DNA from 4 places in the Bacillus sp. Medicinal_06 genome. Region 2 is predicted to be linked to each of the others. Evidence: riboswitches for the same ligand, from Rfam matches in the RefSeq annotation. Region 2 holds a riboswitch; each other region holds the start of a gene.
What was found. A riboswitch is a leader RNA that binds a small molecule or an ion and turns the genes downstream of it on or off. The one in region 2 is predicted to bind S-adenosylmethionine.
Positions count from the first base shown of each region.

Region 1: another riboswitch for S-adenosylmethionine. It lies ahead of AC1M36_RS06830 (methionine biosynthesis PLP-dependent protein); the one in region 2 lies ahead of AC1M36_RS01775 (MetQ/NlpA family ABC transporter substrate-binding protein).
Region 3: another riboswitch for S-adenosylmethionine. It lies ahead of AC1M36_RS00060 (ECF-type riboflavin transporter substrate-binding protein); the one in region 2 lies ahead of AC1M36_RS01775 (MetQ/NlpA family ABC transporter substrate-binding protein).
Region 4: another riboswitch for S-adenosylmethionine. It lies ahead of mtnK (S-methyl-5-thioribose kinase); the one in region 2 lies ahead of AC1M36_RS01775 (MetQ/NlpA family ABC transporter substrate-binding protein).

Region 1 covers NZ_JBWYHD010000002.1:623,184-626,330, reverse strand. Annotated here, with positions in the region: gene AC1M36_RS06835 (bifunctional homocysteine S-methyltransferase/methylenetetrahydrofolate reductase) at 1-814, opposite strand, end outside; SAM riboswitch class I at 885-995, opposite strand; SAM riboswitch class I at 1,198-1,310, shown strand; gene AC1M36_RS06830 (methionine biosynthesis PLP-dependent protein) at 1,389-2,501, shown strand; gene metC (cystathionine beta-lyase) at 2,498-3,147, shown strand, end outside.
Region 2 covers NZ_JBWYHD010000001.1:332,783-335,929, forward strand. Annotated here, with positions in the region: gene AC1M36_RS01770 (acyl-CoA dehydrogenase family protein) at 1-817, opposite strand, end outside; gene AC1M36_RS01775 (MetQ/NlpA family ABC transporter substrate-binding protein) at 831-1,649, opposite strand; SAM riboswitch class I at 1,708-1,798, opposite strand; gene AC1M36_RS01780 (YdcF family protein) at 1,969-2,598, opposite strand; gene AC1M36_RS01785 (GNAT family N-acetyltransferase) at 2,931-3,147, opposite strand, start outside.
Region 3 covers NZ_JBWYHD010000001.1:8,538-11,684, forward strand. Annotated here, with positions in the region: gene AC1M36_RS00055 (ABC transporter ATP-binding protein) at 1-714, opposite strand, end outside; gene AC1M36_RS00060 (ECF-type riboflavin transporter substrate-binding protein) at 725-1,273, opposite strand; SAM riboswitch class I at 1,412-1,529, opposite strand; gene AC1M36_RS00065 (aspartate/glutamate racemase family protein) at 1,685-2,365, shown strand; gene AC1M36_RS00070 (ATP-binding protein) at 2,450-3,147, opposite strand, start outside.
Region 4 covers NZ_JBWYHD010000007.1:324,210-327,356, forward strand. Annotated here, with positions in the region: gene mtnA (S-methyl-5-thioribose-1-phosphate isomerase) at 1-443, opposite strand, end outside; gene mtnK (S-methyl-5-thioribose kinase) at 440-1,618, opposite strand; SAM riboswitch class I at 1,709-1,850, opposite strand; gene AC1M36_RS19160 (carbon-nitrogen family hydrolase) at 1,924-2,790, opposite strand; gene AC1M36_RS19165 (pyridoxal phosphate-dependent aminotransferase) at 2,805-3,147, shown strand, end outside.

The DNA of each region.
Region 1 (3,147 bases), on a different contig from region 2:
CTGGCGTTGTACCACAACATCCCCCTAACAAACGAATACCTTGTTCAATAAATTTCGGTGTCATCTCTTCAAAATAAGCAGGACTTCCTTCATATACGTAACGTCCTTCTACATAGTTTGGAAGGCCTGCATTTGGATAAGCTGACAAATAACCATTTTTCGGAATCGATATCATTTTAAAAGCTTCCGTCATATGAAGCGGTCCTAACTGACAGTTTAAACCGACTACATTTGCACCGTAATCTAAAAGCTGTTTTAATATTTCATTTACATCATTCCCATTTTGAGTTGTGCCTGCTTCATGAAGAGCTAACTGTGCAATAATTGGAATATCTGTTTGTTTTCGCAGTACTTTCACCGCATGTAGCAATTCGAATTCATCATAAAATGTTTCTAATAATAATCCATCAATCTTTTCTTCTAATAATGCCTCGGCCTGCTCAAGTAACATAAATTCCCGTTCCATATCAGTCGTTGTAACGGCTCCAATATGCTTCATACCACCAATCGTCCCTAAAATAGCATTCTTGTCTGTCACGGCTGCTTTTGCAAGCTTTACTGCTGCTTTATTAATTTTGGTAACCTGATTTTCTAAACCATACATGCGCAATTTTGCTTCATTTGCACCATATGTATTTGTTTGAATAATATCTGCACCGGCAGCTACATATTGTTTATGAATAGATATAATTAAATCTGGATCTGATAGATTTAATTCTTCAAAACTACTTTGCAAACCATGAGAATGTAATAATGTACCAACTGCTCCATCACCGATAATAATTCCTTTTGATAATAAATCTAGAATTTTCACTTGTCTCCCTCTTTTCTATCAATATAAAAACCCCCTCTTCACCTTGAAGAGGGGGACATCATCAATCCTCCTCTTATCATGCAAAACAAATTGTTCTGCAGGTATTAGCACCGTTTCAAACATTTCGTTTGAAGGTTGCCGGGTTTCATAGGGCCTTTCCCTCCACCGCTCTCAATAAGAGTTTATCTTAATTATTAATTTATTTTTTAAAAGGAAATACGTGTACCTTTTAACAATCTTTATTAATTTTCTAATAAACTTATCATGGGACAAACTAAAAGTCAATGAAATTAGCAGGAAGATAAAAAATATTTAAAATAAAGTTGCAATTCAATTATCTTTTGTTGTAAAGTTAAAATCATAATAAAATTTCATACAAATTATTCTTATCTAGAGAGGTAGAGGGACTGGCCCTATGACACCTCAGCAACCATTAACATGTTCGTTAATAAGGTGCTAATTCCAGCAAATTGTGAAAAGATTTGACAGATAAGGAGAAGACTATATTCGCATGAAAGCCTTCTTCTTAGAAGGCTTTTTTTATTTTTTATTTTTTATCAAGGAGGAATTTAACATGTCAACAATCGAAACAAAACTAGCTCAAATCGGGAATCGAAGCGAAACGACTACAGGAACGGTTAATCCCCCTGTTTACTTTTCAACAGCTTATCGTCATGAAGGAATCGGAAAATCAACAGGTTTCGACTATTCACGAACTGGAAACCCAACACGCGGCCTTTTAGAACGCGCAATTGCTGATTTAGAAGAAGCGGAACAAGGATATGCCTGTAGTTCGGGAATGGCAGCGATTCTTCTTGTTCTGTCTTTATTCCGGTCTGGAGATGAACTTATCGTATCAGAAGACTTATATGGGGGAACCTATCGTTTATTTTCAGAACATGAAGAAAAATGGAATATTCGATGTAGATACGTAAATACACAATCTATAAAACAAATAGAACAAGCCATTACTTCTCAAACGAAAGCTATTTTTATAGAAACTCCAACCAATCCATTAATGCAAGTTACTGATATCGCAGCTGTCGCAACTGTTGCCAAACGGCACGGAGTCCTTCTTATTGTAGATAATACATTCTACACTCCCTATATACAACAACCATTAACAGAAGGAGCAGACATTGTTCTTCATAGCGCCACAAAATATTTAGGTGGTCATAATGATGTATTAAGCGGACTTGTCGTTGCAAAAGGCCAAGCGCTTTGTGAAGAACTTGCCCACTATCACAACGCTTCTGGTGCTGTATTAAGTCCATTTGATTCATGGTTATTAATTCGCGGGATGAAAACATTAGCTCTTCGTATGAAACAGCATGAAGAAAATGCAAAGAACATCGTTTCTTATTTAAACGCGGAAGATGGTGTAACCGATGTTTTTTATCCGGGAAGAGGTGGCATGATTTCATTTCGTCTTCGCGATGAAAAATGGATAAATCCTTTCTTACAATCTTTATCTTTAATTACCTTTGCAGAAAGCCTTGGCGGAGTTGAAAGTTTAATGACATATCCAGCAACACAAACACATGCAGATATTCCAGAAGAAGTTCGTACAGCACGCGGCGTATGTAATCGTCTCCTCCGCTTCTCTGTTGGTATTGAAAATGGTGATGATTTAATTCAAGACTTAAAGCAGGCTATTAAACATGTAAAAGAAGGTGTGAGAATATGAGTTATTCTTTAGATACACTCTTACTTCATAACCACTATAAACATGATTCACAAACAGGCGCGGTTAACGTCCCCATCTATAATACATCAACATTTCATCAATTTGATGTAGATACATTTGGTAAATACGACTATAGTCGCTCTGGAAATCCAACACGTGAAGCACTTGAGGACATAATTGCTTTATTAGAAGGAGGAACAAAAGGGTTTGCCTTTGCATCTGGAATTGCAGCGATTTCTACTGCCTTCCTCCTTCTCTCACAAGGCGATCATGTTCTCATTTCAGAAGATGTATATGGAGGAACGTATCGTATTGTAACAGAAGTCCTCTCTCGTTACGGGGTTTCACATACATTTGTTGACATGACAAATTTAGAAGAAGTAAAACAAAATATTAGACAAAATACAAAAGTCTTTTACGTTGAAACGCCATCCAATCCATTATTAAAAGTAACCAACATTCGTGCCATTTGCGAATTAGCAAAATCTGCCGGAGCACTTACATTTGTTGATAACACATTTTTAACACCATTATTCCAAAAGCCACTTGAACTCGGAGCTGATGTTGTGCTTCATAGCGCAACAAAATTCATTGCTGGTCACAGTGATGTTACAGCCGGATTAGCGGTTGTAACAGATGAGGAACT
Region 2 (3,147 bases):
GATGATTTAAACTATTCGGTTGATATGATTTCGCAAAATGAATTGCATAATTTCTTGCAGCCTGCGCAATTCCTAAATAGCATGCTGGTATGTGAAGTAACCATCCAATTCCTTTCGGTTTCGACTGTGAACCTTTTACATCTGTAAAAAATTTATCTGGGATTTCAACATTCTGCAGTACAAGATCATGGCTAGCGGTTCCACGCATCGCAACACTATCCCATGTCTCTTCAATCAACACACCCTTTTCATGTCTTGGAATCACAAATTCTCCTATCTCATCTCGCCCTTCAATGCTCGCAGATATAATGAAATAATCAAGTACTGGCGCCATTGTTGTGAACGTTTTTCTTCCATTTATAATCCACTTATCACCTTTTTGGACAGCGAGCGTTTCTGGCTTTCCTCCCCGCGTTGGACTCCCTGTCTTTGGTTCAGTTGCTGCCCGGTTAAAAAGAGCGCCTTTTTTTACTTCTTCACAAAACCAAGAAAACATCTCAGGTTTCCATGAGCGATTTTCCGCAAGTTCTTTCACTATTCCAAGATGCCAACCGATTGATAAAGCTGTTGCTCCGTCTCCCTCTGCAATCTTTTCTTGAAATAAAACAAAATCATACAATGAAATGGCCTTTCCTCCGACATCTTTTGGTAATGTTAACTTCGTATAACCGATATGCTGCAACTCTTTAATATTTTCAAAAGGAAAAGATCCGAGTTCACTCAGTTGATGTTCCCTTCCTGCAAATTGCGGAACTAGCTCCTTTAGTTTCTCCAATACGAGAACTTGTTCTTCTGTTTCTATAAATGATAATGTCATATCAAGATCTCCTTTACTTTAAGTAATCAGGAAGCACGAATCCTTCAAATTGTTCTTCAGATTGAATCATCTTTTTAAATTCTGGTGAATGGTACGCTTCAATTAAGTCTTTCGCAAATTGTTTTGCTTTATCTTCATCACGAACAGTAACAATAATTCTGTGTTGCGAAGGTGTTTTTTCTAATTCCAATGCTTCTTTTAACTTATGTCCAGATGAAATGACAAGGTTTCCGTTAATAATACCGTAATCTAAGTCTTTCATCGCTCTTGGGATCTGTGGTGATTCAAGCGGTACTAATTTGAAATCTTTCTTTTTAAACGTAATGTCTTTTTCAGAGATTGTTAAAATATTTACATTTTCTTTTAATTTCACCCAGCCAATCCCTTCTAAAATACGTAATGCTCGTTCTAAATTAACTGGATCATTTGGTACCCCAATCTTCATTCCATCTTTCAAATCATCTAATGATTTATGTTTTTCAGAGTATACACCTTGAGGTGCTGATGGAACTTGAATAATACTTGAAATTTTCGCATTATTTTCTTTTGCGTAAGACTTCATAAAAGCAGTACTTTGAAATATATTTGCATCAATATCCTTATTCGTTAATGCTGGATTTGTTTCGTTTGGTGAATTAAACTCAACAATTTTAATTTTGTACCCCTTTTTCTCTAAGTACGGTTGTACTGCTTTTTTCACTTGATCGCTATATGGGCCAGGTGTAAAGCCTAAACGAATCTCTTTTTGATCGCCCCCTGATTTCTGCGTACAACCAGTAATAATAAATAAACTACATACAATACTTACAAGTGCAAAAAATAAACGCTTCATCCCTTCTCCTCCTACTAAAAAACAACCTTACATATAAGAAGGTTGTCATCTCTTTTCCTTCTTATCTACTCGGAATTAGCACCTTTTTTATTAACAGATAGGTTGCTGAAGTTTCATTGGGCCGTTCCCTCCACTTCTCTCGATAAGATTATATTTGATTATGCATTCTATTGTGTCACTATTCCGATGAAAATACAAGGTTTTTTATTTAAAAATTTTCTATAATTTGTAAAGTCATAAAAAATCCGCATCATATTTGCATAAAAAAGGATAGACTCCGTAGAACCACTCTACCTTTGTCTATCCTTTTCTTTATTTTTTAATCGCCTTTCAACATACGTAAAGGTAACGATGCAACATACCCAATATAAGAACATAATTCTTTAAAGAAAAATGGAATTTCTGTATCTAATGTTTTATACGCTGACGTTGGCGTTGGTGATGCATATGCATCCATCCCAATATGCTTCGCTATTTTCATCGCTCGCTTCATATGAAGGGGATCACTTACAATCGTGTATGTATGTAAGCCATTATCAATTCCGACCTGCTTTGCATTCTTTAAATTATCTTCTGTAAAACGCGACTGTGTTTCAATTAATATATCTTCATCCTTTACGTTATGCTTTAATGCATACGCTTTCGCAGTGCGTGCTTCTTCCTGCTCTGCTTCAAATTTCGTACCACCTGTAAAAATAATTTTTTTAATACTTCCATTCTTATACAAAGAAATTGCATGATTGATTCTTTCACGAAATACAGGAGACGGTTTTCCGTTCCAAGAAGCCGCCCCTAGTACAATAGCAGCATCTGTATCCACCTCATCTGTTTTAAAACGATAACTCCAAATATCGTAAGCTGCATAACTTATAAATACAATGATAGAACTAACCATGAGTAAGAACACTTGCAAAACTCTTCTTTTTTTACTTTTTTTATTTTGTTTCATTTGTACTGGCCCCCGTGCATTATCCATACTTCTAAAAAATAATCTATTTTAAATCATTATATTTGAGTTCATTTGAAAGAAGGCACGTTTCTAAACAATTGATTCGTGCTATAAAGGGTTTTCATTCAAATAGAGGATTTTTCATTTACTATTTTTTGTGGTTCATATTTTATGAATTTGATTTATGTACAAAATTTCTCATACAACTCTATTGTAACGAATTTCTTCACAGAAGGGAATGATGAAACAAAAGTATATAAAAAAAGGAATCACTTTGTAAGAAAAAAGAAGTGATTTTCCTAATTTCATAGAAACACACCTCTTTTTTCTATCTACTTTATAATCCAATATTTCATATGCTGTTCTTCCAGTACACATTTGAATCCTGTTTTTTCTAAAACCTTACTTGAGGCAATATTACTCTTGAAACAATCCGCTTTAATGATTTGCACCTCATTAGTCTGCTGTAGCCATTCAACGAAAGCTTTTGCCATTTCAGTTGCATAGCCATTCCCTTGATATTCTGGCACAATACTATATCCAATCTCT
Region 3 (3,147 bases), 320 kb from region 2:
AATGTTTGCTTGTAAAATCTTTTTTGGTGAATCGATTGCTACAATATTCCCTTCATCTATTAATATAATTTTATCTAAGTCTAATTTTAATATCTCTTCTATTCTATGCTCAATAATAACGATTGTTTTATTTAATTGTTGATGTACCTTTTGAATAAGTTCTACTGCTTTTAAACTACTTATTGGGTCTAGATTTGCTAATGGCTCATCAAATAGTAATATGTCAGCATCCGTCGTTAGTAGCCCAGCAAGAGAGACAGTTTGTTTTTGACCACCAGATAATTCATGTGGGCTTCGTGAGTGAAATCTATGCATCTGTACTTTCTGTAAAGAGTCCATAACAACCGCCTTCATTTCCTCCTGTTCTACGCAATCATTTTCTAACGAAAATGCAACATCTTCCCCTACAGTTAACCCAATAAACTGGGAATCTTGATCTTGCAAAATAGTTCCTACAAGCTTACTTTGCTCAAAAATACTACTTTTTCGTGGATCCTTACCACATATTGAAATGTTCCCAGTACTTGATCCCTCATATGAAAAAGGGATCAGCCCATTTATACAATGGGCCAATGTAGATTTTCCTGATCCACTTCGACCAGCAATCAATACTTTTTCACCTGGATAAATATGAAGTGTGATATTCTTTAAAGTAGGTTCTGTCACTTGTTGATATTGAAATGTAAATTGTTCAAAGGAAATAATCGGCTTCATTGTGCTATCCCTACTTTTCAATTTTTAAATGTGTATGTTTTTTATTTGCTTTCGCTAATCCAAGTGTAATTGGTAAACCAAGGATTAAGAAAACAAGGACATCTGCAATCGTTGCACCAAGTACTTGAATAATAATTTTATCTAAAGGCTCTCCCATCACGATAATATCGAAAGCGCCGGCAAATATAATTCCAATAACAATCCCAAGTAAACCTGTTACAGCAAAATATGAAATATCTCGATTACCGAATGTTCCATTTTCCACACTGAAACTTGCTCGTTTTTGTACAAGTCCCATCGTAAATCCAATAATGCCTGAGCTAAGTACCCATCCCCACCATATTCCCCATCCAGCGATAGTATCTGTCACTGTATGACCGATAAGACCAATCAAAAGTCCTGCAAATGGTCCGAAAATCGCACCAAAAATTGTTAATATGGCCAGAGCTGGTTTTATAAATGTATTTGGGGCAATTGAAAGTCCCCATAGACCTAATACCCCATATATTGCAGAACCAATTCCAATTGCTACGACTAATTTTGTAGATAATTTGTTCATATGAATTCCCCCTCATTCTAGTTAGCTTATATTAGTCCTATATGTAAAAGAAAATGGAATTATTCATCTTCACTTCCTTTCTCCCCAATAAAAAATGACCTCTTATAGAAGAGGTCATTTGCGTATGGATATATGATCCTCTTATCTTTCAAAAGACAATATGTCTTTTGTGGAATTAGCACCTTCCTATTTCTATGAATAAATAGGGGTTGCTGAGGTTTCATAGGGCCGTTCCCTCCACCTCTCTGGATAAGTATTCGTTTGTAATTTGTATTATTGCACTAACGTGAATTAATTTCAATATTATTCTCACTATTTTTATTTTTATATAAAATGACAAATAAATCATTGTATTCTTATCGGAATTATGGAATAATTAATAACAAAACAGGTTAACAGGGGGAATGAGACATGAAAGTAATTGGGTTAATTGGTGGATTAAGCTGGGAATCAACATCTCTTTATTATAAACATATTAATACACTAACTTTATCTCAGTATAATCATAATGCAAAGCTTGTTCTATATAGCATGGATTTTGGCGAAGTGACGAATTTACTACAAAATCAACAATATGAAGAAGTGCAAAACCAACTCGTTCAAGTAGCTAAAAAAGTAGAACACTCCGGTGCAGATTGTATACTTATGTGTTCAAATACAGTACACCAATTTGCGGAAGAAGTAGAAAAAGCAATCTCTATCCCACTTCTTCATATTGGCGATGTAAGCGCTGAAGAAATTGTTGAACATGATGTGAAGCGGATTGGTTTGCTTGGAACAAAACAAACAATGGAACAAGATTTTTATAAAACGAGACTAGCTAATTATGGTATTGAAACAATTATTCCCAAAGAAGATGAACGAAATTTCATTCATCATGTCATTCTCCAAGAGTTAAGTAAAGGTATTATTTTAAAGCAATCCAAAGACCGTTTCTTACAAATTGTTCAAAATCTCATTAAAAACGGGGCAGAAGGAATTTTATTAGGATGCACAGAAATACCGTTACTCATTTCACAACAAGATCTTTCTATCCCTGTATTTGATACTGCTTTTTTACATGCCAAAATTGCAGTGCAATTCGCTGGCTAATCAAGAAAAGAAGCTATCTTACAAGATAATAAGATAGCTTCTTTTCTTTGCTGCTACTCTATATGAAATGGAAATTAATCTCTATTACCAAGACCCTGTTATAGATGGCATAGCTGAATGAGAAGTACCCTGCTCACTTTGAAACATAGGTAAATAAATAGTAACGGATGTTCCTACTCCTACCTCACTCATGATACTAATTCTTCCTTGATGACTTTCAATGATTTTATAACTGAGCATGAGTCCAATGCCAGTTCCTTTTTCCTTTGTACTATAAAAAGGTTCACCAAGCCTTTTTATTCTTTCTTCAGGAATTCCTACGCCCTCATCAACTATATTAATAATAACCTCTTCACGTTCTAATTTTTTCACAGAAATAGAGATTTGCCCTCCATCTGGCATTGCTTCAATTGAGTTTTGTAAAATATTAATAAAAACTTGTTTTAATTGATTTTCACAGCAATCAATTATTAATTCTTTTGATTCTATATGGAGATTAATTTGAATATTTGTCATGATTGCCTTTGTATTAATTAATGAAACGACATTTCTTAATATCAAACAAATATTTTTCTTTTCAGTTGGAATGACATCAGTCTTTGCGATTGATAAAAACTCATGAAGGATAGATTCAATTCGCTCAATTTCTGACAGCATAAGATCGAAGTATTTATCCTGATCTTCTTGATTAATTTGAAATAGTTGAATAAATCCTTTAATCACTGTCAGTGGATTTCGAACTTCATGAGCTACCCCAGCAGCTAACTGTCCAATTGCTGCAA
Region 4 (3,147 bases), on a different contig from region 2:
GTTAAAGCATGCTCTCCTATGCTACGGCATACACTTTCATCTTCTTGCTGAATTTTAAGTGCTTCCTCTTCTAATATTTTCCTTGCTTCTTTAATAGTTGTTACTTGCTTGATAGAAGCAGTCATACGATCAATTGCCCAAAATAAATTAACAGCTGTCGGACGTGAGGTTGCTAAATAATTGCAATCTCTTTTAAATTGTTTTTCAAAGTCAGTGATATTCGCAGCATTATATTTTTTTGCGGCAAGTGCTAAACCAAAAGCGGCGGTAATACCAATTGCAGGTGCCCCGCGCACTTCTAACATAACAATACTTTTCCACACATCCTCAATACTGGTTAACGTTTTATATTCTACAACATGCGGTAATTTCGTTTGATTTAATAATGCAATAGAATCTCCTTTCCAGCTTATAGAACGCGGAATGGCAACTGTTGTCATCATGCTTTCACCTTCCCTGAAACAATATATTGAAATAACGTTTGGAACAATCGAGTATCTGCACCTGTCGTTTCATGTAACAATAGTTCTCTGCCCAAGTTTAATGCATGCTTTTTAGTTTGAATTCTTCTATTCTTATCCTGAATTCCATCTAAATCTGCTACGTGTGCTAATCCAATTGTTCGACGAATGACTTCACACCCAGCAAATCCAACTGCATCAGCAAAAATATTTTGCAGTACAATTGCAAGCCATTGTTTCTCCTTTGTATATGATTCTACTCCTTCTAGTACCCATAGCTTTGTAAATACTTCTACAAAATTACTCCATGTTTTTTCAATATGATAGAATAATACACTTCGCTTCTCTTCTCTTGATAGCGCATTTAATAATAAATTTGCTATAAATTGACCTAGATCAAATCCTAATGGCCCAAATGTTGCAAACTCTGGATCAATTATCTTTGTTTCAGAAGGTGATGAAAAAATACTACCTGTATGTAAATCGCCATGAATTAGTGCTTCTTTTCTCGTTAAAAATTTATATTTATACTGCGCTACTTGTAATTTCAATTTCTTATCACACCAAAGTTCATCTAATGTAGGCTGTAATTCTTTCTCATAATTATTTGTATCATAATTTCCAAACGGATCTGTAAACACAAGATCTTCTGTAATTTTGCAAAGATCAGGATTTACAAATTTTCCGTCTAGCACCCTTTTCTCTTCTGCTAATAGACCAAAATCTGACGTATAAAAAAGAACGTGTGCCAAAAAGCGTCCAATATGCTGGGATAAAAGTGGATAATCTTCCCCTTCAATCAAACCTTTACGAGTAATAGTAAGAGATGATAAATCCTCCATTACCGTTACAGCTAACTCTTCATCGTGACCATATACTTTCGGAACATATTCTGGTACATATTTCGCAAAAACTTGCAATGCTTGACTTTCAATTGTGGCTCTTCTTAGCGAAAGTGGCCAGCTTTCCCCAACGACTTTCGCATACGGGAGAGCTTGTTTTACAATGATACCGCGTTCTCCATCATGGAGCCGGAATACATAATTTAAATTCCCATCCCCTATTTCATGGCAAGTCACCTTTGCTTTTTGCTCAAAGTACCCCTGCTCTTTTACATACTCAACTGCTGTTTCTTTTGTTAATGAACAATATCCCATTTTTTATCCCCCTTTATTAAATTCAGAGGCTTTTCATTATAAGAAAAACCTCTTTCCATGAAGAAAGAGGTTTGAAGTTGATCTTCTCCCCTCTTATCTGTCAGAAAGCCATCCTTTCTGCTGGAATTAGCACCGTGCCTTTTTGGCGCATAAGCGCCCCATCTCACAATGGTATTACGGTCGGTTGCTGGGTTTCATCGGGCCAAATCCCTCCACCTGCTCTTGATAAGAGTTGCATGATTTATTCAAATTTTTAAGTTTCTGTTACAGAATATAACAAGAATAAAAATCATTTGTCAATATTTTTATTTATATAATTCCGGACGTCGATCAGCAAAAACAGGAATTCCCTTTCGTACTTCTTTAATTTTTTCTAACTCTACATTCCCATACAAAATAGACTCTTCTTCTCCTGCTTCTGCTACAATTTCTCCCCATGGATTAACAATTAGAGAATGTCCAGCAAACACATTATTTGGATCCTCTCCTGCTCTATTGCATGCAACCACATAACATTGATTTTCAATTGCTCTCGCTTGAAGAAGTAAGCGCCAATGAGCTAAGCGAACAAGCGGCCATTCTGCTACAACGAATAATACATTTACTCCTCTTACAGTATGAACACGCAGCCATTCTGGAAAACGAATATCGTAACAAATGACACCACCGCACTGTACACCATCCAATGTAAATTCTCCTGTTTTATCACCTGCTATTAAATAGTTATGTTCATTCATCAACTGGAACAAATGAACCTTACTATACTCACTTTGTAGTTTTCCTTCCCGATTCACTGTATACATCGTATTCATAACACCGTGCTTTGTTTGTTTCGCAATAGACCCCCCAACAATATTCACACAATATTGTTGGGCCCATTCTGAAAGAAGTTGCTTTGTTTGAATACCATCCCCATCTGCAATTTCCGGCACTCTCTCTAAATCATAACCAGTCGTCCAAAGTTCTGGTAATACGATAATGTCCGGGTTTCCTTGCATCGCTTCTTCTATTTTTTTCTTTGCATTTTCAATATTTATTTTTACATTACCAAAAGCAATATCCATTTGAATACATGCGACTTTCATTCTATCGACCCCATCTTCAATTATTTTTTCTTTACAAAAACTTAGAAAGGTTATATCATTTGTCACTAGAATTGTAACAACTTTCAAAAGAGGTGGAAAGTATGAAACATTTTCAACCTTCCGAGATTACAACATCATTACCAACACAATTTTTTGCTTCACTTGTTGCAAAAGTTAACAAAGTCGTTGAAGCAGGGCATGATGTTATCAATCTAGGTCAAGGCAATCCAGATCAACCAACACCGCCGCATATCGTAACAGCTTTACAACGTGCAGCAGAAAAAACAGTTCATCACAAATACCCGCCATTCCGCGGACATGAAAGCTTAAAAAAAGCCGTTGCGACATTCTATAAACGTGAATACGGAGTCAAAATAAACCCTAAAACAGAAGTCGCTATCTTATTTGGTGGTAAAGCAGGGCTGGTTGAACTACCGCTTTGTT